4 regions of the Pontixanthobacter aestiaquae genome follow, and region 3 is predicted to be linked to each of the others. Evidence: predicted binding sites of a transcription regulator. Region 3 holds the regulator's gene; each other region holds the start of a gene.
The links. The regulator LexA, encoded in region 3, represses DNA repair genes until DNA is damaged. The targets are predictions, from matches to a motif close to GTTCCNCNCTTGTTCT.

Region 1 (5,626 bases), 230 kb from region 3:
GTGAAGATCATGGATATGCAGGTGCGCCAGCGCTCGTTGCCGCATTCGCTCGAGAGGGGAAGCCTCACGGGTTCGATTACTACGCCATCGAAGTCGGCCCGCATTCTACAGCCTGGCTGCGCGAAAAGCTGCGTTCAAGCGGTGTAGATGGGTACGCCCGAGCGCTCGAAGGACGTCCGTTAGCAATTCCATTCCTCAATTTCCGCGAAGAAGCCGAAGTCGCGGCAGCGTTCACTGCGGATGGCAAGCTATGGGGTATTGATCAAGAATTTATCGGATCGCCAATGATCCACCTCGAATGGTTGGCCGAGCGAGCCGGATCGAATACGGATATTGTGATTGCGCTGTTTGAGAAGGAGAAAGAAGCGTTTGCGGCCGGCAATCAGACAGCTGTGTTAATGGCAACCGCTGATAACGAACGCTGGACGCAGTTGCGTGATATCTTTGCAGCCGATGCCGAAGCGTTAGTGGTAATAGACGAGCTGAAACGAAGCCAGTCTATCTACCGGTCTATCTTTGCCGGACGTGGCCTTGAGAACAACCTCGACCGGGTTGAACTTATTCGTGAGTATTTCCTGTCCTCCTATTCCAGAGCGGCGGCCGGGGATCAGTCGCCGCCCAAAGTCATCTTTAAGATGGGCGCAGTTCATGTGGGTCATGCGACTTCGCCAATGTCGACGTTTGATATCGGCTCGCTCGTGGAGGGCATGGCCGCTGCAAATGGTATGGACGCGCTACACATCGCGTATCTTCCTGTAGGCGGTGAACAGACAGCGATCCGTCCATCAGCCGATGGTGCGTTTACAGTTAAGCCCACAACCCGGGGTGATACACTGCGCGCTTCCCTCGAAGCGGCGGGTGTCAATATGACGGCGTTGGATGAGGGCGATGGGCATTTTGTGATTCCGTTGGAGCCGGTACGCCGTAGCATGGGCAATAAAGGGCTTAGTGAGGCAGACGATATGTTTCGTTTCCTCGTCTTGGGCTTCGATTATCTGGTGACGACCAAAGCTGGTAAGCCTGCCACCCCTCTGGCAACCGAATAGTCGAGCAGGGGCTTCGGCGAGGATGGCTTGGCCGTTCTGTTCAGGTCACCCCTCCGCCACACTCACAAAACTATCAATAACCCGCTTCGTGCCGGCTTGCTCGAAATTGATCTCCAGCTTGTTGCCTTCTTGGCTCATTACTGTGCCGTAACCGAATTTATCGTGGAATACGCGGGCGCCCAGGGCGATGTCGGCGCGGGGTTTGGCGGCGAAGCTGGCGGCGCTGCGGTGGCTTTCTTTCACGCGGTTGGGGGCGGTGTTGTAAGTGCTGCCTAGCGCGCGTTGGAAGCCCGGGCCGCGTGTGTCGCTGCGGGCCTTGCTGACATGCGCGAAGGGATCGTCGCTTTCTGACCAGTTTGCGCGCCATAACGATGCGCCGCCGGTCATGGTCGTTTCCTGATCGATAAACTCGTCGGGCAATTCTTCGATGAAGCGGCTGGGGATCGAGCTGGTCCACTGACCATAAATCCGCCGGTTCGCGGCATGCAGGATCGTGCAGCGTTTGCGCGCGCGGGTGATCGCGACATAGGCGAGGCGGCGTTCCTCCTCCAAGCTGGCAAGGCCGCCTTCGTCAAGCGAACGCTGGGACGGGAACACGCCTTCCTCCCAGCCGGGCAGGAACACATTGTTGAACTCCAACCCCTTGGCCGCGTGCATGGTCATGATGGTAATCTTTTCCTCATCATCGCGCGCGTCATTGTCCATCACCAGACTGACATGTTCGAGGAAATCGCCGAGCGTTTCATATTCTTCCATCGCGCGGGCGAGTTCGGAGAGGTTTTCAATCCGGCCAGCGGCTTCGGGCGACCGCTCAGCCTCCAACATCGCCGAATAGCCGCATTCATCGAGGACGGTGCGGAGCAATTCCGCAGGCGTGACCTGCGGTTCCATCTCGCGCCAGCGAATGAAATCACGCATCAAGGCCGCGATAGTGTTTCCGGCGCGTTTGGGCAGCTCGTCGCTATCGGCCAGTTGCAGCGATGCGGCGGCAAGCGGCATTCCTGCAGCCCGCGCATATTGGTGCATCTTCTCCAGCGTCTTCGCGCCGAGGCCGCGTTTGGGCTGGTTGTAAATCCGCTCGAACGCCAGATCATCCTGCGGCTGCGCGATGACGCGCAGATAGGCGAGGGCATCGCGGATCTCCGCACGCTCGTAGAAGCGGAAACCACCAATGATCCGGTAATTGAGGCCGATCTGAATGAAGCGATCCTCAAACTCACGTGTTTGGTACTGCGCACGGACCAGAATGGCGATCTGGTCCAGCGAAGCGCCTTCGCTTTCGAGCCGTTCGATTTCCTCGCCGACTCGCCGCGCTTCCTCCGGGCCGTCCCATACGCCGACTACGCGGACTTTGTCTCCCTTCGGATGCTCGGTCCACAGCTCTTTGCCGAGCCGCTGGCTGTTGGCATTGATCAGGCCAGATGCAGCGGCGAGAATTTCGGGTGTGGAGCGATAATTCTGTTCCAGCCGGACAACTTTGGCGCCGGGAAAGTCTTTCTCGAATTTCAGAATATTGGCGACTTCCGCGCCGCGCCACGAATAGATCGACTGGTCGTCATCGCCCACGACGCAGATATTCTTGCGCTCCTGCGCGAGCAGGCGGAGCCATAAGTACTGGACTTGATTGGTATCCTGATACTCGTCGACCAGAATGTATTTGAAGCGCTTCTGATACTGCTCCAGAACATCGCGGTGCCCGCGAAAGATATTGAGCACATGCAGCAACAGATCGCCGAAATCGCAGGCGTTGAGCGCTTTCAACCGCTGCTGATAGGTGCGATAGAATTCCTGACCGCGCCCGTTGGCGTAGCTCTCATTCTCTGCAGCATCGAGATCATCCGGGTTCAATCCGCGATTTTTCCAGCGATCAATCAGGCCGGCAAGTTGGCGAGGTGGCCAGCGTTTCTCGTCCAGCTCCGCATCGCGGATGAGCTGTTTGAGCAGGCGCAGCTGATCGTCGGTATCAATGATCGTGTAATTGCTCTGCAAGCCGGCCAGCTCGGCGTGGCGGCGGAGCATTTTCGCACCGATTGAATGGAATGTACCGAGCCACGGCATCCCCTCAACCGCGTCCCCGATATGCCCGCCAACCCGCTCGCGCATTTCGCGCGCGGCCTTGTTGGTAAAGGTCACGCACAAAATCTCGCTCGGCCATGCTTTGCGCATTGCCACCAGATGCGCGAGGCGAGCGGTCAACGCGGCAGTCTTACCCGTTCCCGCACCGGCTAGCATCAGCACCGGCCCCTCTGTAGTCAGCACCGCATCCTTTTGCGGCGTGTTCAACCGCGCGGCATAGGCCGGGATCTCGCCGTTATTATCAGACGCAGAAGGAATTGTAGCACCGGTCATAGTAAGCGTGAACAACTAGGGAACATAAGTCTGCCCTGCAAGCGGCATCTGCCTGTGCTGAGGCCAATTCTCGCTTTGGCCGGTTTTCTGCACAATCGCCGCTTTGACGAGGCTGGTTTGCGCCTAGTTGCGGCGCTTGCTGTTGCCCTTTGAAAGTCCGCCCAGCACATAGGGATCACCTTGAGAAAGGTTGGGTCGCGTTCGTCGCGCAGGGTACTTCAAAGGAGAATACCATGCGTAAATACACCCTCTCTGCCACCTGTGCTGTTGGCACATTGCTGGCATTTCAATCAGCGCCGTTATTGGCGCAAGATCAGGCATCGCCCCCACCGGGCGAGGAAGCGCCTGCCATGCCTGAGCCGCCTCCGCATCAACTGACGCCGGATGAGCAAGCCGTGTTTGACGGCTGGTCGCCTGAACAACAGGCGGGCTATGCCATGTGGCCGGGCGATGTGCAGACTTATTATTGGAGTTTGCCGGTTCCACGTCAGAATATGTTCTGGCGGCTAACCGATAATGACAAGATTGCCCTCGCGAAGATGGAGCCTGTGGATCGGGCCGCCGCGTGGGAGATGGTAGAGAAGCGCCTGCAAGATGATGCAGGGGCAGCGCCGAAACCGTCAGACGAGATGCCCGCCGGGTCGTAACCGAGGGCTAACTGTCGGCCGCCGCGTTGTCTCCTGGTCCTTCCTCGGAAAGACGAAGCAGATGAAGCTTCGCTTTCCCGACGCGGCGGTCGGCCACCACTTCAAGTTTCCGGATTGAGACGTCTTCGTTTGCGCTTGTTTCGAGCGCGATCCATGTCGCGGGGTCTATCCAACCGAGCCGGTTCATCTTATCGAGCGCGACCGAGCCTGCGCCGGTTTCGTATGGTGGATCAAGGAGGATCAGATCGAGTGGTTGCTTTGCGGGGCCAAGCCCCATTGCTGAGCCTGCGCGGACATCACTGCGGGATCGTGCATCGAATGTAGTGATATTGGCGCGGATGCTTTTCAGCGCATATTCTTCCTGCTCGACAAACAGGCAGTGGGCAGCGCCGCGCGACAAAGCCTCAAGCCCGAGCGCGCCCGAGCCTGCGAAAAGATCGGCTACCGACAGGCCTTCAAACGACCCCAAGCGGCTGGTGAGCATGCTAAAAAGAGTCTCGCGTGTGCGGTCGCCGGTAGGGCGCGTCGCATCGCCTTTGGGCGCCGTCAGCTTCCGCCCGCGCCATTCGCCAGCGATAATTCTCATCGCTTGCTCTGCGCCCGCAGCGTTTGTTTGCGGTAGCGTTCGACATCGTTCTGCGGGACTTCGATCGCGAGACCGCGCTTAATATCGCCCAGACTGAACGGACCATATTCGGTACGCATCAGGCGGTTCACTTCCAGTCCGAGATATTCCAGCACATTGCGCACTTCGCGGTTTTTGCCCTCGGTGATGGTCATTTCGATCCACTGGTTGCGGCCGGTTTTGCGTTCCATATTGGCGTTGATCGGGCCGTAACGGACACCTTCGATGGTGATGCCGTCCATCAGATCTTCGAGCTGGCTTTGCGTGACATCGCCGTAAGCGCGCGCGCGGTAGGTGCGCGGAATAGCGTTGCTGGGCAGTTCCATCGCGCGTTTCAGCTCGCCATCATTGGTCATCAGCAGAAGACCCTCGGTGTTAATATCGAGGCGGCCAATCGGCATCACGCGCGGCGCGTCTTTGGGCAACGCATTTACCAACGCATCATAGATCGTGCCGCGACCGCTGAAATCGCGTTCTGCGGTCAACAGACCGGCTGGTTTGTGGAAGCAGAAGATGCGCGCTGGTTGCGGTTTGCCAACAGGCTTTCCGTCAACCGTTACGCCGTTGAGGTTGGGGATGATGGTCGCGGGCGTATCCAGCACCTTCCCATCAATGGAAATCCGCCCGGCTTCGATCATCCGTTCGACTTCGCGGCGGCTGGCGATACCAGCACGGGCGAGCAATTTTGCGATACGCTCGCCCTCGGGGCGGCCTTCTTGACGGGGAGGGTTTGTGGTCATGGCGCGCCGTTACGCCTTCAGCCCACTTCACTCAAGGATTTACGTTTAGCGCTTGCTGCACCGTTTCATGGAAGCGCAGAATACCGGTTTCGAGATTGCCAAGCGTCAATTGGGAGATAGCTCCTGTCGAAAGCCCCTGCTGGCCTAACTCCGCAGCACGAAAATCTTCACTTGCGAACACGCCGCCGTCGAGGAGTTTCCAGCTGCGATCCCAATGGT
Region 2 (5,626 bases), 470 kb from region 3:
AAATTCGCTAAGTTACGGCCATCGTCACGCTGCGACTCGCATCCCTAATCTGCCTGCTTACCGCAAATTAACCCACTCATCCTATCGGGTTTCTCAGGATTTTCGGGAGACCCGCGTGAGCGAGGGTATTCAAGCATTACTGACGCCGCTGACCGCGATGATTTTCGCGGTCACGCTGCTTGCGTTGTGGCGCCGTGATCCCGCGCGGCGTGAGACGTTGGCGATGGGTGCCGGGTATTTCTTCCTGAGCATCGGCTTTTTCATGTCGCAGCTCAATCCTGATAGTCTTGGCCGGTCCAACATCAGCATTACGCACATTCCCTATTCGATCGGTGCGATAATGGTTATCTGGGGCATATTATACCGGGTTGGCATAGCCCCGCCGCTTAAGACGATGATCTCCATTGCGGTGCTCGGCGGTCTATTCGGTTTGATCTCGCAAATGTTCGGCGACAGCGTCGAGGCGGATCTGTACATCGCCAATTCGACGTATGGGCTGATTTTCAGCGTTGCGGCCGTGCTGTTATCACAGCGGAAAAACACCGATTTTATCGAAAAGATCGTACTGGCGGTGCTGACGCTCAATGCTGCCCAGTTCTTCATCCGGCCAGCCCTGTCCTTCACATTCTCGTCCGAAATAACCGGCGATGATTACCGTGACAGCGTGTATTACGGGATTTTGATAACAGTCCTGGCGCTGGGGTCGATGGTCATGGGGCTGGCGTTGATTGCCGCCTGTATCAAAGACCAGTTGAACGCACTGCATGAGAGTTTTGCACGGGACAAACTGTCGGGTTTGCTCACACGCCACACATTCGAAGCGCGGGTACAAGATGCAATCGCCAAAGCGCGCCGAGAGGATGTACAGGTTGCGCTGATCATCGGCGATATTGATCACTTCAAACAAGTGAACGATATTTGGGGGCATCAGGTCGGCGATAACGCGATCGCAGCGTTTGGATCGCTGGTGCTCGATACTGTGCGCGACACCGACATTTGCGGCCGGATTGGCGGCGAAGAGTTCTGTATTCTTATTTGGGATGCGGACGGCAAAGTCGCGCGTTCCTTGTCGGAACGACTGCGGATCAGTGTTACCGGACTGCGTATCGAGGGCATGGGTGAAAGCACCCATCTGACGGCCAGCTTTGGCGCCACCGGTTTGGAAGCAGGTGATACATATGGCGAATTGTTCGGGCGCGCCGACAAGGCACTGTATCATGCCAAAAATTCGGGCCGCAACAGAGTCGCGCTCAGCAGCGACACAATCGAAGCCCCTGCCCGCCGCAAGAGCGATCCACGGACCGGTGACACCAAAGCTGCCTAACGATCTGTAAGGCCCAAACTTCTGATCAAATCCAGGCGCCGCAAACGCCCACAAAAGCTGAAGGCATGGTTAATGCGGTCGCAAGAGTTTGTTTCCAATTCATCAAGCAATTTCCTCTAGCAACACTCTTGAAGTCAGAGGCGCACACAATGATAGATGTCGAAATCCAGAACGAAACCACGCAATCGCACGAGAAAGTGAAGTTTTCTGTCGTGCCGCGTATTGGCGAAGGAGTCCGCTTGCAGGACCAGAGCGGGTTTTGGGCATCCTATGACATTCTCGATCTGTGGTATCAGAAAGCCGAATATGGCGATGTCTGGGTGCCTTATCTCCACGTCCGCAAAACTGCAGGCGAGCAGGAAATGGTCGGATCACCGAACTCTTCGGCTCAGAACGGGGAGGTAGTCCCATTCACAATCTGATAAAACGCCGCAATGTGCCGGAAGGCGCGCCTGAGCAGGGACAACCCGATGCGCAGCCATCTCCACCTGAACAGGCAGCGGTTCCCGAGCCGGCTCCGGCAGCGCCAGAAGCGATGGCTCCACCGGCAGATCAATCAGCGGCTGAACCCGCACCATCCTATGGTCGCCGTGTGGCGCCATCGGTACCAACAGCTGTACCAAGCGCCGAGCAACAGCCGCGCAATTGCTTGCTGGTCGACGACTCGCGGATGATCCGCAAAGTCGCGCGCAAAATCGTCGAAAGCCGCGGCTATGTCACGGCACAAGCCGAAAACGGAGCAGAAGCACTGGAAAAGTGCAAACTGGCCATGCCCGATTTGATTATTCTTGATTGGGATATGCCGATCATGACGGGTATCGATTTTCTCGCCGAACTGCGCGCGCTCAATCATCCCAAACGGCCAAAAGTTGTATTCTGCACAACGCATTCGAGCGTGAAGGACATCCACCAAGCAGTTGATGTCGGCGCGGATGAATATGTAACCAAGCCATTCGACGAAGCGAGTTTACTAGCCAAACTGGAAATTATCGGCGCGTCGTGAGCCCCCATTAGGGAACCAGCCAGTTCCCCGTCAGGGTGCCACCCTCGTCCACAACAAGGCGCGCACGGCGATGGCCCGTGTTCGCCAGATACAACCAATCAAATTCAGCGATGTCGATCATCAGGATTGCAAAGTTTTCACGGCCTGCTGCGACCTGCTCCTCGGTCGGTGTAATGCCCTCTGCCCATCCGGGTAGCCCGGATGTCGGCTCTTCGGAGTTAGCGCTCGGTGCGGTCTCTGCAAGATAACATCGTCGGGCAAAAGTGGTCGATTCGCGCCATGCCGAATTGGCGGTAGTACTATCAGTTTCAATCCGCCCGACGCCTTTAATCCGTAGCTGGACTTTAGCGCCTGGATCATAAGCAAGCACGCTAAGCTGCGGATTGGCACGAATGGCCGTAACTTTCGGACTGCGACTGTCTGTGTGAAAGCGCAGCGTGTTAGCAGCAGGGTCAAACTCGCGCAAAACCATCACACGTAAATCACCATCCGCTGTGCCGACCACGGGCGTATGCATTGCCGATTTCCGCATATCTGCGCCGGTACGCAGGTGGTTTGCGATATCGTCTGCAATAGTCTCTAGCGAGATGTCCATAAGGCCCTATAGCCGCGCGCGGGTATCATACGTCAATGGAAACTCTCCCAGTCAGTATGTTCACTTAAGTATGCCCGAACATTAACGAAAGCCTTTACCTTTTGTTCAGATTCGCGTCATCCAAGCTGAACTAGAAGGCAAAACATCAACAGGGCCGCATGGTGGGCGCGGCATTCTAAATGGAGAGCCGTATGACTATCAAACATCTAATGACCGCAGGCAGCGCCTCGGCCCTCGCTATGGCGATGGCCCTGATAGCAGTTCCTGCTCCAGCCGCAGCATCGGCCGAAACGCAACGCGCGGAACGCGGCGACCGTGATCGCGGCCAGGCTCGGCAGAATCGCGAACAACGTCAACAGGCTCGCCAGCAACGACGGTCTGATCGCGGCGTAGAGACACGACGTAATCGTGCTCGCGACGATACACGTGAAACACGTACGAACGATCAACGCCAGCAGGTCCGTCAAGCCAGACAAGAGCGCCGCGCGAATCAGGCGCAGCCAACTCGTCAGGCACGCGAGCAGCGTCAGGTGCGGCAGGATCGACGGGCTGATCGCCGCCAAGACCGTCAGGTTCGCGGTCCAGCGGTTGCACCGGTACAGGCACGGCAACGTGCAGAGCGTCAGCGCGATCGTGCGGATCGTCGGGCTGAACGGAGGCAAGACAACCGCGTTGACCGCAGAGTCGACCGGAGAGTTGAGCGCAGAGTTGACCGGCGTCAGGACCGCCGCGCAGATCGACGTCAAGACCGCCGTCAGGCAGAACGCCGGGCTGATCGCCGCGCAGACCGCAGAGCGGATCGCCGGATAGATCGCAACCGCGCTTATCGGGACGGCCGTCGTGCGGGCTACCGCGATGGCCGCAACCGGACATATTATAACAACCGCCGCGGTGCATATCGCGACGGATATCGCGATGCTCGCCGTGCGGACATCCGCCGGGACCGTCGCCAGGCACGGCGTGATTACCGTCGCTGGAACCGCAACCAATGGCGGAACAACAAGCGTTATAACTGGCATAACCACCGTCGTTACAACCGGAGCATCTTTAACTTGGGCCGGTATTATTCGCCGTATCGCGGATATCGTTACAGCCGGATCAGCGTCGGGTTCTTCCTCGACAACCTCTTCTACAGCAACCGGTACTGGATCAACGATCCGTGGACTTACCGCTTGCCCGAAGTTTACGGCCCCTACCGCTGGGTGCGCTATTACGACGACGTGTTGCTGGTGAATATCTACACCGGCGAAGTGGTCGACACGATCCACGACTTCTTCTGGTAAGTCGCGGCCCATTTTCCGGCATAAGTGGCCGGCGAAAAGAACCCCCGCCAGAGCGATCTGGCGGGGGTTTCCTTTTGTCAGGCTATCGAAACTTGTCAGGCTTTCGGTGTGCCCCAAGGTAGCATTCGCCAGAGATTGCCATCCTTGTCGATCAGCATATGTTTGAGCGCGCCCAGAATGTGCAAGCCGACCAGATAGACCAGAGCTTCACCGCCGGTTTTGTGGAAACCGATGATCGTCTTCCCCATTTCGCGCGACTCGCCAACCGGTAAACCCGGCACCGTAAACGCGCCCCACATATCGATGCTGCCGCCGAAGTAAGAGCTCGCGAGCCACCCCCCGATCGGCAAGCCGATCAGCATCACGTAGAACAGCACGTGCAGTGTCCGCGCGAGCATGTGCTGCCACGCGGGTGTGGTACTGGCCTTGCCCGGAACCGGATGCGTCAATCGCCAGATCAGCCGCGCAATAGTTAGCACCAGAATCGTGACCCCTAACGCCTTGTGATGATCCATCCACCAGCCCTTGTCGGGACCTTCCAGTCCTTGGGCGGTCACGACCACCCGCCAGCTTACAATCACCAGAATCGCGATGATCCAGTGGAACCACATGGCCCCGGTTGAATAGCGTCTTTGCCCCTCAGCATTCATAATCCGTCTCCCTGAAACTACACGCAACCTAGCATTCGCAGCGCGTCCGGCAAGTTGGCGGGTTGAAGCACGGCGATTGGATGCTAGAAAACCGCCATGGCCAAGACATCCATTTCCCCCGACAAAGACGCACTGAAACGTGTTGGCGATTCGGTCCGCAAACGGCTCGACGCCAATCCGGCTGCGGAGCGGCTCGATACTGGCGACAAGGCGGATATGTATGCCGTCAGCCACTTCCTGAAAGGCGCGGAATGCCAAAAGCTGCTGGGAATGGTCGATGCTATCGCCAAGCCGAGCGAGCTGTTTGATCAGGATTATTCGACCGGTTTTCGCACGTCATTTTCGGGCAATCTCAATCCGCATGAACCGTTTATGGCCGAACTTAACGCGCGCATTGACACTCTTCTCGGCCTGAAGCCGCAACTCGGTGAAGCAATCCAGGGGCAGCGCTATCATGTCGGCCAACAATTTAAACCGCATAATGACTTCTTCTATCCCGATCAGGAATATTGGAAGATCGAACGCAAGCGCGGCGGGCAGCGCAGCTGGACTGCGATGGCATTTCTCAATCCGGTCGAGCGCGGCGGCGCGACCCATTTCGTCAATCTCGACCTGCGCATCAAACCCCAGCCGGGTGTACTTCTCATCTGGAACAATGCCGACCGCGAGGGCCTGCCCAACGAGAATATGCTGCACGCCGGAACGCCGGTGGAAGCGGGCGTCAAATATGTGCTGACCAAATGGTACCGCACCCGTCCGCTCAATCACAAA
Region 3 (5,626 bases):
CAGGCGTTTACGGTGCTTTCGCGAATGTGATTGGTATTCCGCTCACCACCTTTGCTTCGATGCCGCTTATCGCTCTGTCGCTGCTTGCCGACCTTGTCGGGCTTGGCGCGCCGCTTTGGTGGCTGACAGGAAAGTCTCTCGATCTGTTGATTGGCATCGCGCATTTCACCGCTGATCAGCCCGGGGCCGTGAAGTTAATGCCCGAAATGGGCGGAGCGATCTTTGCGTTGTTTGTGGTGGGCGGACTGTGGATCGGATTATGGCGCGGACGGATCCGACTGCTCGGTTTTGTTCCGGCAGCAGTCGCAACAATATTGTTTCTCATTAAACCAGCACCCGATATCTTGATTTCGGGTGACGGGCGGCATGTTGGTATTGCGGTCGAGAGCAAGGAACTTCTTGTTCTTCGGGAAAGCCGGAGCGACTACGCGCGCGACAATCTACTGGAACTAGCCGGAATGGACGGCACGCCTATTCCGTTGGAGCAATGGCCTGATGCGTCATGTAGTGCGGATTTTTGCACCATTCCGCTCCGGCGCGATGGTCGGGATTGGCAGGTACTGATGGCACGAAGTAGCAACCGCGTAGAAATGCGTGCCTTGGCCGCAGCGTGTGACCGTGCGGATATCGTAGTTGCCGACCGCTATTTACCGCGGTCCTGCCAACCGAGATGGCTCAAAGCCGATCGCAACTTGCTGGACAAAACCGGGGGTCTAACAATCAATCTATCCGATGAAAGCTTTAACGCCGTTGCTGACTCTCAAGGAGAGCATGGATGGTGGCGCGCGGAGCATCGCTAAACGCCCCGCGCATCGAAATTTAGTTGTATCGCCGCAGAAGACCAGCAAGTTTACCCTGAACTTCCACCTGATCAGGCTGATAGACCTGTGCAGAATAACTCGCATTTGCAGGATCGAGGCGAACCATCGAACCATCGCGGTGCAGATATTTTAGCGTGGCTTCTTCATTGTCGACCAGCGCAACAACAATCTCGCCATCGCGGGCAGTCGTCGTTCGCTTGATCAACGCAAAGTCGCCATCGAAGATTCCGGCTTCGATCATCGAATCGCCTGATACTTCTAGCGCATAGTGATCGCCGGGGCCGAGAAGGGCAGCCGGAACGGGCAGACTGCTTTGCCCTTCAAGCGCTTCAATAGGTGCACCTGCAGCGATGCGACCGTGCAAAGGAAGCTCAATCACATCGTTTGCCGGCTCGAGCTGAGCCACCGGTGGTGTCGTTGTCCGAGCTACCACATCATTGGCTGGCTTCGCAGTCGTGCCTGGTAGCACATCCTCTGGATTTTTGAGAACTTCCAGCGCACGCGCGCGGTTGGGCAAGCGGCGGATAAAACCACGCTCTTCCAGCGCAGAAATCAGGCGGTGTACACCTGACTTACTTTTTAAATCGAGTGCGGCTTTCATTTCCTCGAACGACGGGGAAATGCCGGTCTCTTCCAGACGCTGCTGGATGAAGCGGATAAGTTCGTGCTGCTTTGCCGTCAGCATTGCAAAATGCTCCTTAGATCGCATCAGTCGCATCGCTACCGAATGGTGAACGAATGAGGAACAAGTAGGCAACTTATGTCAAAAGGTCAAGCCACGCCGCTCGTCGGTAGAATATAGACTGGTACATGCGCTCCGGATTTGGTCACACCGCAGTGCTCAGGGCGTTCGATCAGGACATCTGCCTGTGCCAAAGCACCGAGTGCACCGCTACCCTGCTGGGCTATAGGCGTTACTTGCCCTTCGCCAAACGTAGCGCGCATAAAGGTTCGGCGAGGGCCGCCGGCGGGTAAATCCTCATAGCAGGGCAAGCTTATCGGGTTTGGAATGCACTCCTTGGCGCCCAGTAACCTGCGAAGCGCCGGGAGCATAAACAGGAACCCGGTCACGTAGCTCGAAACGGGATTACCTGGCAGTCCAAGAATTATCTGCTTCCCGCGTGTCGCCACCATCAGAGGTTTTCCAGGCTTCATTGCGACTCGCCAGAAGTCTATTTTTGCGCCCAGTCTGTGCAATGCCGGGCGAACCAGGTCATGATCACCGACAGAAGCACCACCGCTGATGATTAACAAATTAGTTCCGGAATAAGTTTCTATAGTGGCAGCCAATGCATCCAGATTATCGGGAATTGGCGGCGAAGTCTGCACTACCACTTTTTCGGTTAAAGTCATTGCACTTAACATTGCACCGTTGGTGGCGGGAATTTGATCAATGTTGCACATATGGGGCATGGTTGAAAGTTCATCGCCGCATTCGAGTATCGCCACCTCGGGTGCGGTGTGAACGGTGAGCGAGCTATGCCCCGCCATCCGCGTCAGGGCCAGCCGCGCGGCGGTGATCCGGGTGCCGGTTTCAAGCAAATGCGCACCCGTTTCGAAGTCAGATCCTGCGCGTCTGATATGACGGCCGGATATTGGCTCTTCGGTCGCGGTCAATTGGTTGCCTGAGGCCAGTTTCGCGTCTTCAACCAGCACAATCGCCTCGGCACCCTTTGGCACATGCGCACCGGTCGATATGCGCGTTGCCTCTCCTGCGGAAACTGAGCCGCCGAACGGCACACCGCAGCGGCTTTCGCCGATCACGCGCCAAGAACCTTCGCCAGAGACAGCAAACCCGTCCATCGCTGAGAGATCAGCTGCGGGCTGTGTGCGTTTGGCGATCAGCGGCGCGGCCAGATACCGGCCAAGAGCATCTTCGCAGCTAACGGTTTCGGTCGCAGTTGGTTGAACCAGATCCAGCAGCCGCGCCTGCGCTTCGTGCAAGGGAATGGGCGGCTTCATGCCGCTGCGTGCCAATCGCCGGATTTGCCTCCGGTTTTGGTGAGCAATCTCACGCCTTCAATCACCATGCCTTTGTCGAGCGCTTTGGCCATGTCATAGATTGTCAGGAGCGCGACGGAAGTGGCCGTAAGCGCTTCCATTTCTATGCCGGTTTTGCCGACCAAAGAGGCGGTGGCAGTCGCGCGAACTGCCCCGTCCTCTATCGCAAAATCAACCGTCACCGAGTCCAGCCCAAGCGGGTGGCACAGCGGGATCAGTTCGGCGGTCTTTTTGGCCGCCATGATCCCGGCGATCCGCGCGGCGGCGAGCACATCGCCTTTGGGCACATTTCCGTCACGAATAGCGGCCAGCGCATTATCGTTCATAGTGATCCGTCCGGTCGCCGTAGCCGTGCGGGCGGTTCCCGCTTTAGCCCCCACATCGACCATGCGCGCATTACCATCGCTATCAAGGTGAGTGAGTTTGCTCATCCCTGCAGCAACTTTCGCGTTGCTGCCGCAACATCCGCTTGCCGCATCAGGCTCTCACCGACAAGAAATGCGCGGACACCCGACTTTTCGAGCCGCTCGCAGTCTTCGTGCGTGCTGATGCCGCTTTCGCCCACCAGCAGAGTCCCCTCTGGAGCCAGCTTAGACAGCCGTTCGGTCACACCCAGATCGGTCACAAACCGCTTCAGATCGCGATTGTTTACCCCGATTAGGCGCGACTTTAATTTGGCTGCGCGCTCCATCTCTGCCTCATTGTGGACTTCGACCAGCACATCCATACCGTAATGGATGGAGGCGGCTTCGATCTCTTCCATCGCGCTGTCTTCCAGCGCGGCGACGATAATCAGGATCGCATCGGCACCGATTGCACGCGCCTCGGCAACTTGCCATGGGTCGACCATAAAATCCTTGCGCAACGCGGGCAGATCACACGCTGCACGGGCTTCAACCAGATAGTCCTCATGCCCTTGGAAGTATGGTGCATCGGTCAGCACCGAAAGGCATGCTGCGCCGCCTTCTTCGTAGGCTTTCGCATGGTCAGCGGGGCGAAAGTCCTCGCGGATTAGACCTTTGGACGGGGAAGCCTTTTTGATTTCAGCGATGAGGCCGTAGCCTAAAGTTGTTTTAGCTTCCAAAGCCGCACGAAAGCCGCGTGGTGTGCTTTGTTTGCGAGCTCTGGACTCTAGCTCAGCGACTGTTGTCGCAGCTTTGCGCACGGCGACTTCCGTACGCTTGGTTGCGCAGATTTCGTCCAATTTGTTCATCAACGATCCCCGTATTGTCCTTTGGACAGCTGCGCTTCCCCGCGAAAGCGAGAATCCAGAATCGCAAAGGACAACCCGAGCAGCCCTGGGTCCCCGCTTTCGCGGGGATGACAATCGGAAGGTGATGCGTTTCTCATTTCGTCATCGCAATCCACCGCTTTAGCAGATCACGCGCTCCACCCGAATCGAGCGCCTCGCGTGCTTGGTCCGCTCCGTCGTTCCAGTCCTTCGCTGTACCTGCAACGAGTAGCGACGCTGCAGAATTGAAGATCACCGCGTCGCGATAGGGTCCGGGATTACCGTCCAGCAGAGCTTTGAGCGCCGCCGCGTTATGTTTTGCGTCATCGCCGCGAATGGCTTCCACCGGCGCATTGGGAACGCCAATCATCGACGCCTCGACGCGCTTCATCTCAAACGCATTGCCGCGCACATCGGCGACCTCGTTACCGCCGGCCAGGCTCAATTCGTCCAAGCCTTCATCGCCGGAAACAATCATCGTCCGTTCGGTACCCAGAGCAGCCTTGGCCGCAGCATAGATCGGCACATAGGCAGGGCGCGCGATACCAATGAGTTGGCTCTTAACGCCAGCCGGATTGGATAGCGGGCCCATCAGATTGAAAATCGTTCGCCGGCCAAGTTTCAACCGGATCGGTTGAATGCGGCCCATCGCGGGGTGATGGTTCTTCGCGAACAGGAAGCAAATGCCAAGTTCGGCCAGAGTCTTCTCGGCAGTTTCACCCGCGACATCCATATCCAACCCAAGCGCTTCGAGCGTATCGGCTGCACCGGACTTGGAGGAGGCGGCACGATTACCATGCTTGGCCACCGGAACGCCGGTTGCGGCAACAACCAGCGAAACGGCGGTCGACACGTTCAATGTGTGATGACCGTCGCCGCCGGTTCCGCATACATCGATGGCATTTTCGGGGGCTTTGATCGGAATGAGCCGTGCCCGCAAAGCGCGCGCTGCACCAGCGATTTCGTCCGCGGTCTCGCTGCGTTCGGTCATTGCGAGCAGGAAGCGCGCGATTTCCTCTTCGCTTGCTTCCCCATCGAGTATCCAGCCGAAGACCTCCTCGGCCTCCTGCGCATTCATATGCGGGACTTCGAGCGGGAGCGTCTTCATGAAATATCTTTCGGTTCGATCCCGCAAATGCGCAGGAAATTCGCAAGCAACGCGTGGCCATGCTCGGTCGCGATGCTTTCCGGATGAAATTGTACGCCGTGAATTGGCAGCGTCTGATGACGGAAGCCCATCACGCAATCGCCTTCAATGCCCGGCGTATCGCTGCTCGCATTTACCGCCAGAGCGTTAGGAATATTCTCGACAATCAGCGAGTGATAGCGGGTTGCGGTGTAAGGCGAGGGCAGGCCGGCAAACACACCCGTTCCGTCATGCGTAACCGGCGACGTTTTACCATGCATCAACCCGCCACGAACGACCGTGCCGCCAAAATGCTGTCCAATCGACTGATGCCCCAAACATACGCCGAGCAACGGCTTTTCGGCATCCGCACAGGCGGCAACCAGATCCAGACTAACGCCCGCTTCATTGGGTGTGCACGGTCCAGGAGAGATCAGAAAACCCTCT
Region 4 (5,626 bases), 250 kb from region 3:
CGAGGGGCAGGAAATGAACCGCAATTGGCCGCAAGGCTTTGCGATGATCAGCGAAACCCGGACGGTGACTTTGCCCGCGGGCGAATCCACCATTCGCTTTGATGGTGTGGCGGAGGGGATGGTCGCGGTCAGCGCGATCGTGACGGGCTTGCCCGGCGGAACCATCGAAAAGAACCGCAATGCCGATTTGCTCTCGCCAGCGTCGCTAGTGGACGGCACATTGGGCAACCGCGTGCAGATTACCCGGACCAATCCGGCCACCGGCACATCGGCCAGTGAAGACGCCGTGATCCGCACCCGCGCCGATGGCGGCCTCGTGCTGCAGACGCACGACGGGTATGAAGCGGTGCGGTGTTCCGGTCTGCCGGAGAAGCTGACATTCGATTCAGTGCCGGAGGGTCTCTCTGCCGATCCGGTCTTCAGCATCGACACGCGTGATCCGGCGGGCGGGACATATCAAGTCACGCTGACTTACCTTGCATGGGGATTCGACTGGCAGGCGAACTATGTTGCGACGCTTGATGATACGGGCGCGAAGGGAAAGGTAGGGCTGCGGCTGTTGTCATGGCTGACCGTGCTCAACGATAATGGGCAGAGCTTCCCTGATGCCGATTTGATGGCCGTTGCCGGCACGATCAATGTCGAGAGTGACTTTCGCGGGCTTTCCGACCCGCCAACTGCGCGGCCATTGCGGCTGACATGCTATCCGCTAGGCAGCACGGCGGCTGGTACCGCCGTCCATTCATATGCGACACCGGTTGCTGTGCCGCCGCCTATGGCGATGGCACCGATGGAAGCAACGGAGGACAGGATTGTCGTCACCGCCTCTCGCATGCAGCGGAAGACTGAACTCGCAGTCGTCGCGAGCGAAGAGCAACTTGGCGATTTGAAGCTCTACCGTATCCCCGAGACCATGACTGTCGCCGCGAAAGGGCTGAAACAGGTCGCTTTTCTCAACAAGGAGCAGGTGCAAGGCGAATTTCTCTACGTTGCGAATTGCGACCCGTACACGGGTTTCGCCGACATCGATGACAGCGATAATATCAACTTTACGCAAATACTCCTCACCATGAAAAATGAAGAGGAGAAGGGGTTGGGAGCAGCTCTGCCCATGGGCGGAATGGCCCTGTTCGAACCCGGCCCTGCGGGAACGCAACTGGTCGCCGAACTCGATATGCGCGATTATGCAGTAGGGCAGGATATCGAGCTGGAACTGGGCGCGAGCACGCAAGTATTCTCCAAATGCGGGCGTATGAGCGAGCGACAGCCTGACGATAGTGGCCGTCAATGGACCAGGATGAAGGCGGAAATGACCAACGCAAACAACCATCCGGTACGTATGCGGATAGTGATTGGTTATCCCGAAAATTTTGACGTTCGCTGGCCGCGCAAGAAAGCGCGGGTAAAGAATGGTCAATGGGTGGTGGAGATCAATCTGCCAGCCAATTCGCGCACAACGCATAATTGGCAAATCCGCCATACAGATGCTTATCTGGCGGATAGGTAGAACAGCAAAAGCCTCAGAATTCTGCGTGTCGCAGGGCCATTGTAGAAAATTTTTGTTCCGCTCTTGTTCTTTTGGAACAAACGCGGTACATACTGTTGCAGCCGATGAATCGGGGGCAAAATATCTAACCCCCTAGGCAATCAATGGGAGCCGTGTGATGGCAGCTAGTCTTAAGCTTGTAGAAGGTAAGGAAAAGAACGTGGACCGTCAGAAGGCGCTCGACGCGGCACTCGCACAGATTGACCGCGCATTCGGTAAAGGCTCGGCGATGAAGCTGGGCTCGAAAGAAGCGATGGAAGTCGAATCGATTTCGACCGGCTCGCTCGGTTTGGATATCGCGCTCGGCATTGGCGGTCTGCCCAAAGGCCGTGTGATCGAGGTGTACGGGCCGGAAAGCTCGGGTAAGACCACGCTGGCACTGCATGTGCTGGCAGAGGCGCAGAAAGGCGGCGGCACAGTCGCATTCGTCGATGCGGAACATGCGCTTGATCCGGTCTATGCCAAGAAGCTCGGCGTCGATATCGATGAATTGATCATCTCGCAGCCTGACACAGGTGAGCAAGCGCTTGAGATCGTCGACACACTGGTGCGTTCCAATGCGATTGATGTTCTGGTGGTTGACTCGGTTGCTGCGCTGGTCCCCCGGGCAGAAATCGAAGGCGAGATGGGCGACAGCCATGTCGGCCTGCAAGCCCGGCTGATGTCGCAGAGCCTGCGTAAACTGACCGGTTCGATCAACCGTTCCAAATGTATGGTGATCTTCATCAACCAACTGCGGATGAAAATCGGTGTGATGTACGGCAATCCCGAAGTCACAACTGGTGGTAATGCGCTCAAATTCTACGCATCGGTTCGCCTCGACATTCGCCGGACGGGTCAGATCAAGGACCGTGATGAAGTGATTGGTAACTCGACTCGCGTGAAAGTCGTGAAGAACAAGGTTGCCCCGCCATTCAAGCAAGTCGAATTCGACATCATGTATGGCAAGGGTATTTCGAAGACCGGCGAAATTCTCGATCTGGGTGTGAAAGCCGGCGTGGTCGAGAAATCCGGTTCGTGGTTTTCCTATGACTCGGTCCGGATCGGGCAGGGACGGGAGAACTCGAAAACCTTCCTCGACGAAAATCCAGAGATGCGCGACAAGTTGGAAGCTGCAATTCGCGGCCGCACCGATGAAGTCGCCGAAGAAATGATGGCAGGCCCTGACGCGGAGGCCAGCGAAGAGGACTGACATCATTTTTTCAAGCGGACGCGCCAAGCGGGATTAAATTCCCCGCGTCCGGGCAAATGGAAGACCGGTGCGAGCGGCACGCTGGAGACAGCAGCGCCCCGCACCGGTTTTTCTTTGGGTGAGCAGTTCGTCGGGGCATAAGTCGACCATATCCCTCGAACCTGCACAACTTTTACTTGACCATCCCCAATTGAGTGGCGCAGCATAATATTCTCGCTTCAAAACTTTGAAGTATCGAGATTTTTGGGGGAAAATAATGAATCGTTTTGTTTCTGTAGCTCTCGTCGCATTGATGGGAGTATCCACTTCGGGCTGTGCAACAGTCCTCAATGGCACCAGCCAAGATATTGCATATCTGTCTGATCCGGAGGGAGCCGTTGTCAAAATCTCCCAAGGTCAGACCTGCGTCACGCCTTGCGAATTCAGCATGAAGCGCGGCCTTGATCAGCGCGTCGATTTTGAACTGGAAGGCTACAAACCAGAATTCGTTTATGTTCAAAGCCGCCTTGGTGGCTCGACATTCGGTAATATCCTTGCTGGCGGCGGTATTGGTGCCGTTGTTGATGGCTCAAACGGCGCGTCAAACCGCCTCTATCCGCGCCCGGTCTATGTCCGTCTCGTACCTGTTGGTTCGGATGAAGAAGCGGTGCTGCTCGACGAAGATGGAGACGTGATCGGAACCGTTGCGGAGCACAATGCCGAAGTTGAGGAAGACGTTGTCGACGGCCTCGAAAGTCAGGGCCTCCGCGAACGCACTGACGACAACTAATATCGTTTAATGAAAGGACCGGTGCGTGGGCCCGCTGAAGTCAGCGCCGCCTCGCACCGGCTTTTCTTTGCGCGGCCTGTACGCTTTGCCATGCTTAATCGCTTGTCGCCCGCCCCGTCAGTGATTAATTGCACCTGATGCAATCGACCAATGACATTCGCCGCTCGTTTCTCGACTATTTCGCGGCTCAGGACCACGCTGCGGTGCCGAGCGCGCCGCTGGTGCCGTATAACGACCCCACATTGATGTTCGTCAATGCGGGAATGGTACCGTTCAAGAACGTCTTCACCGGGCTCGAAACGCCTCCAGCACCGCGCGCAACCAGTTCGCAGAAATGTGTGCGTGCAGGGGGTAAGCACAACGATCTCGACAATGTCGGCTACACTGCGCGGCATCACACATTCTTCGAGATGCTCGGCAATTTCTCTTTCGGCGATTATTTCAAAGAACAGGCAATCCATAACGCATGGACACTGCTGACCAAGGAATGGGGCCTGCCTGCCGAAAAGCTGATCGCAACGGTGTATCACACCGATGACGAAGCCTTCGATCTGTGGCGCAAGATTGCGGGCCTGCCCGAAGACAGGATCATCCGCATCGCCACCAATGACAATTTCTGGTCGATGGGCGATACTGGCCCCTGCGGACCGTGTAGCGAGATTTTCTACGATCACGGCGATCACATTCCCGGAGGCCCTCCTGGTTCGCCCGATGAGGATGGTGACCGCTTTATCGAGATTTGGAATCTCGTCTTTATGCAATTCGAACAGGACGGGCAGGGTAATCGCACCGATTTGCCAAAGCCTTCGATCGACACCGGCATGGGCCTAGAACGTGTTGCTGCAGTGATGCAGGGTGTGCATGACAATTACGATACCGACACATTCAAAGCGCTGATCGCAGCATCCGAAAGCCTCACCGGCGTGGCGGCTACCGGTGACACGCAGGCAAGCCACCGCGTGATAGCCGATCATCTGCGCTCGACCAGCTTCCTTCTGGCCGATGGCGTGCTGCCGTCGAACGAAGGGCGCGGCTATGTTTTGCGGCGGATAATGCGCCGTGCGATGCGTCACGCGCATTTGCTCGGTGCGAGCGAGCCATTGATGCATCGTCTGGTCCCTGAGTTGGTTACCGAGATGGGTCAGGCCTATCCCGAACTGCAACGCGGGCAAGCGCTCATCACCGAAGTGCTCGAACGCGAAGAAACACAGTTCCGGCGCACGCTCGACAAGGGTCTGAAGCTGCTCGATGATGCGACCGGGGATATGAGCGGCGGCGAGCAGCTTGATGGCGAGACTGCGTTCAAGCTCTACGACACATATGGTTTTCCATACGATCTGACCGAAGATGCCTTGCGAGACCGCGGCATCGCGGTCGACCGCGCAGGTTTCGACGCCGCAATGGATCGCCAAAAAGCAGCTGCGCGCGCAGCATGGAAGGGCTCGGGCGATGCAGCCTCCAACGAGGTCTGGTTCGACATTGCCGAGCGCGAAGGCAGCACCGAATTTACCGGCTACACTTCCACCAGCGGCGAGGGGCGCGTTGTGGCGCTCGTCAAGGACGGCAAAGAAGTCCAATCCGCTACCAAAGGCGACGATGTCACAATACTGACCAACCAGACGCCGTTTTATGGTGAAAGCGGGGGGCAGGCGGGTGATGTTGGCTCAATCACGACACCTGAAGGGCTGTCGGTTACGGTTACTGACACGGCCAAACCGCTCGGGCGGTTGCACACGCATCAATCCACGATTGACACGGGTACGATTTCAGTCGGCGACACGGTCCACATGGATGTCGATGCAGGACGCCGTGACCGCATTCGCGCAAACCACTCGGCAACGCACCTTGTTCACGCCGCGCTCCGTAATCGTTTGGGTGATCACGTAACGCAGAAGGGTTCCTTGGTCGCCGAGGACCGTTTGCGCTTTGATTTCTCGCAGCCCGTCGCGCTGACGGAAGAAGATATCGCCGCCATTGAAGCCGAAGTGAATGCCGAAATCCGTGCCAATGATCCGGTTGTAACCCGGCTTATGAGTCCCGATGACGCGATCGAGGCAGGCGCTATGGCGCTGTTTGGTGAGAAATACGGCGACGAAGTCCGTGTACTTTCGATGGGACA

Region 1: a site for LexA is predicted at 3,404-3,419, ahead of GRI35_RS10895 (UvrD-helicase domain-containing protein). Genes of this name have one in related genera too.
Region 2: a site for LexA is predicted at 3,049-3,064, ahead of GRI35_RS07500 (PNPOx family protein). Genes of this name have one in related genera too.
Region 4: a site for LexA is predicted at 1,562-1,577, ahead of recA (recombinase RecA). Genes of this name have one in related genera too.

The regions. Positions count from the first base shown of each region.
Region 1 is NZ_WTYZ01000001.1:2,272,737-2,278,362, reverse strand. Features, by position in the region: gene GRI35_RS10900 (hypothetical protein) at 1-1,046, shown strand, start outside; gene GRI35_RS10895 (UvrD-helicase domain-containing protein) at 1,092-3,395, opposite strand; gene GRI35_RS10890 (hypothetical protein) at 3,629-4,042, shown strand; gene rsmD (16S rRNA (guanine(966)-N(2))-methyltransferase RsmD) at 4,050-4,628, opposite strand; gene GRI35_RS10880 (pseudouridine synthase) at 4,625-5,407, opposite strand; gene GRI35_RS10875 (aromatic ring-hydroxylating oxygenase subunit alpha) at 5,439-5,626, opposite strand, start outside.
Region 2 is NZ_WTYZ01000001.1:1,577,410-1,583,035, reverse strand. Features, by position in the region: gene GRI35_RS13995 (GGDEF domain-containing protein) at 116-1,324, shown strand; gene GRI35_RS07510 (hypothetical protein) at 1,474-1,746, shown strand; gene GRI35_RS13990 (response regulator) at 1,761-2,327, shown strand; gene GRI35_RS07500 (PNPOx family protein) at 2,335-2,922, opposite strand; gene GRI35_RS13715 (hypothetical protein) at 3,160-3,879, opposite strand; gene GRI35_RS13820 (RcnB family protein) at 3,975-4,205, shown strand; gene GRI35_RS07490 (cytochrome b) at 4,301-4,855, opposite strand; gene GRI35_RS07485 (prolyl hydroxylase family protein) at 4,952-5,626, shown strand, end outside.
Region 3 is NZ_WTYZ01000001.1:2,043,501-2,049,126, reverse strand. Features, by position in the region: gene GRI35_RS09810 (ComEC/Rec2 family competence protein) at 1-800, shown strand, start outside; gene lexA (transcriptional repressor LexA) at 820-1,506, opposite strand; gene GRI35_RS09800 (molybdopterin molybdotransferase MoeA) at 1,593-2,783, opposite strand; gene moaC (cyclic pyranopterin monophosphate synthase MoaC) at 2,780-3,253, opposite strand; gene trpC (indole-3-glycerol phosphate synthase TrpC) at 3,250-4,038, opposite strand; gene trpD (anthranilate phosphoribosyltransferase) at 4,169-5,161, opposite strand; gene GRI35_RS09780 (anthranilate synthase component II) at 5,158-5,626, opposite strand, start outside.
Region 4 is NZ_WTYZ01000001.1:2,293,294-2,298,919, reverse strand. Features, by position in the region: gene GRI35_RS10985 (DUF4139 domain-containing protein) at 1-1,507, shown strand, start outside; gene recA (recombinase RecA) at 1,665-2,738, shown strand; gene GRI35_RS10975 (hypothetical protein) at 2,995-3,507, shown strand; gene alaS (alanine--tRNA ligase) at 3,645-5,626, shown strand, end outside.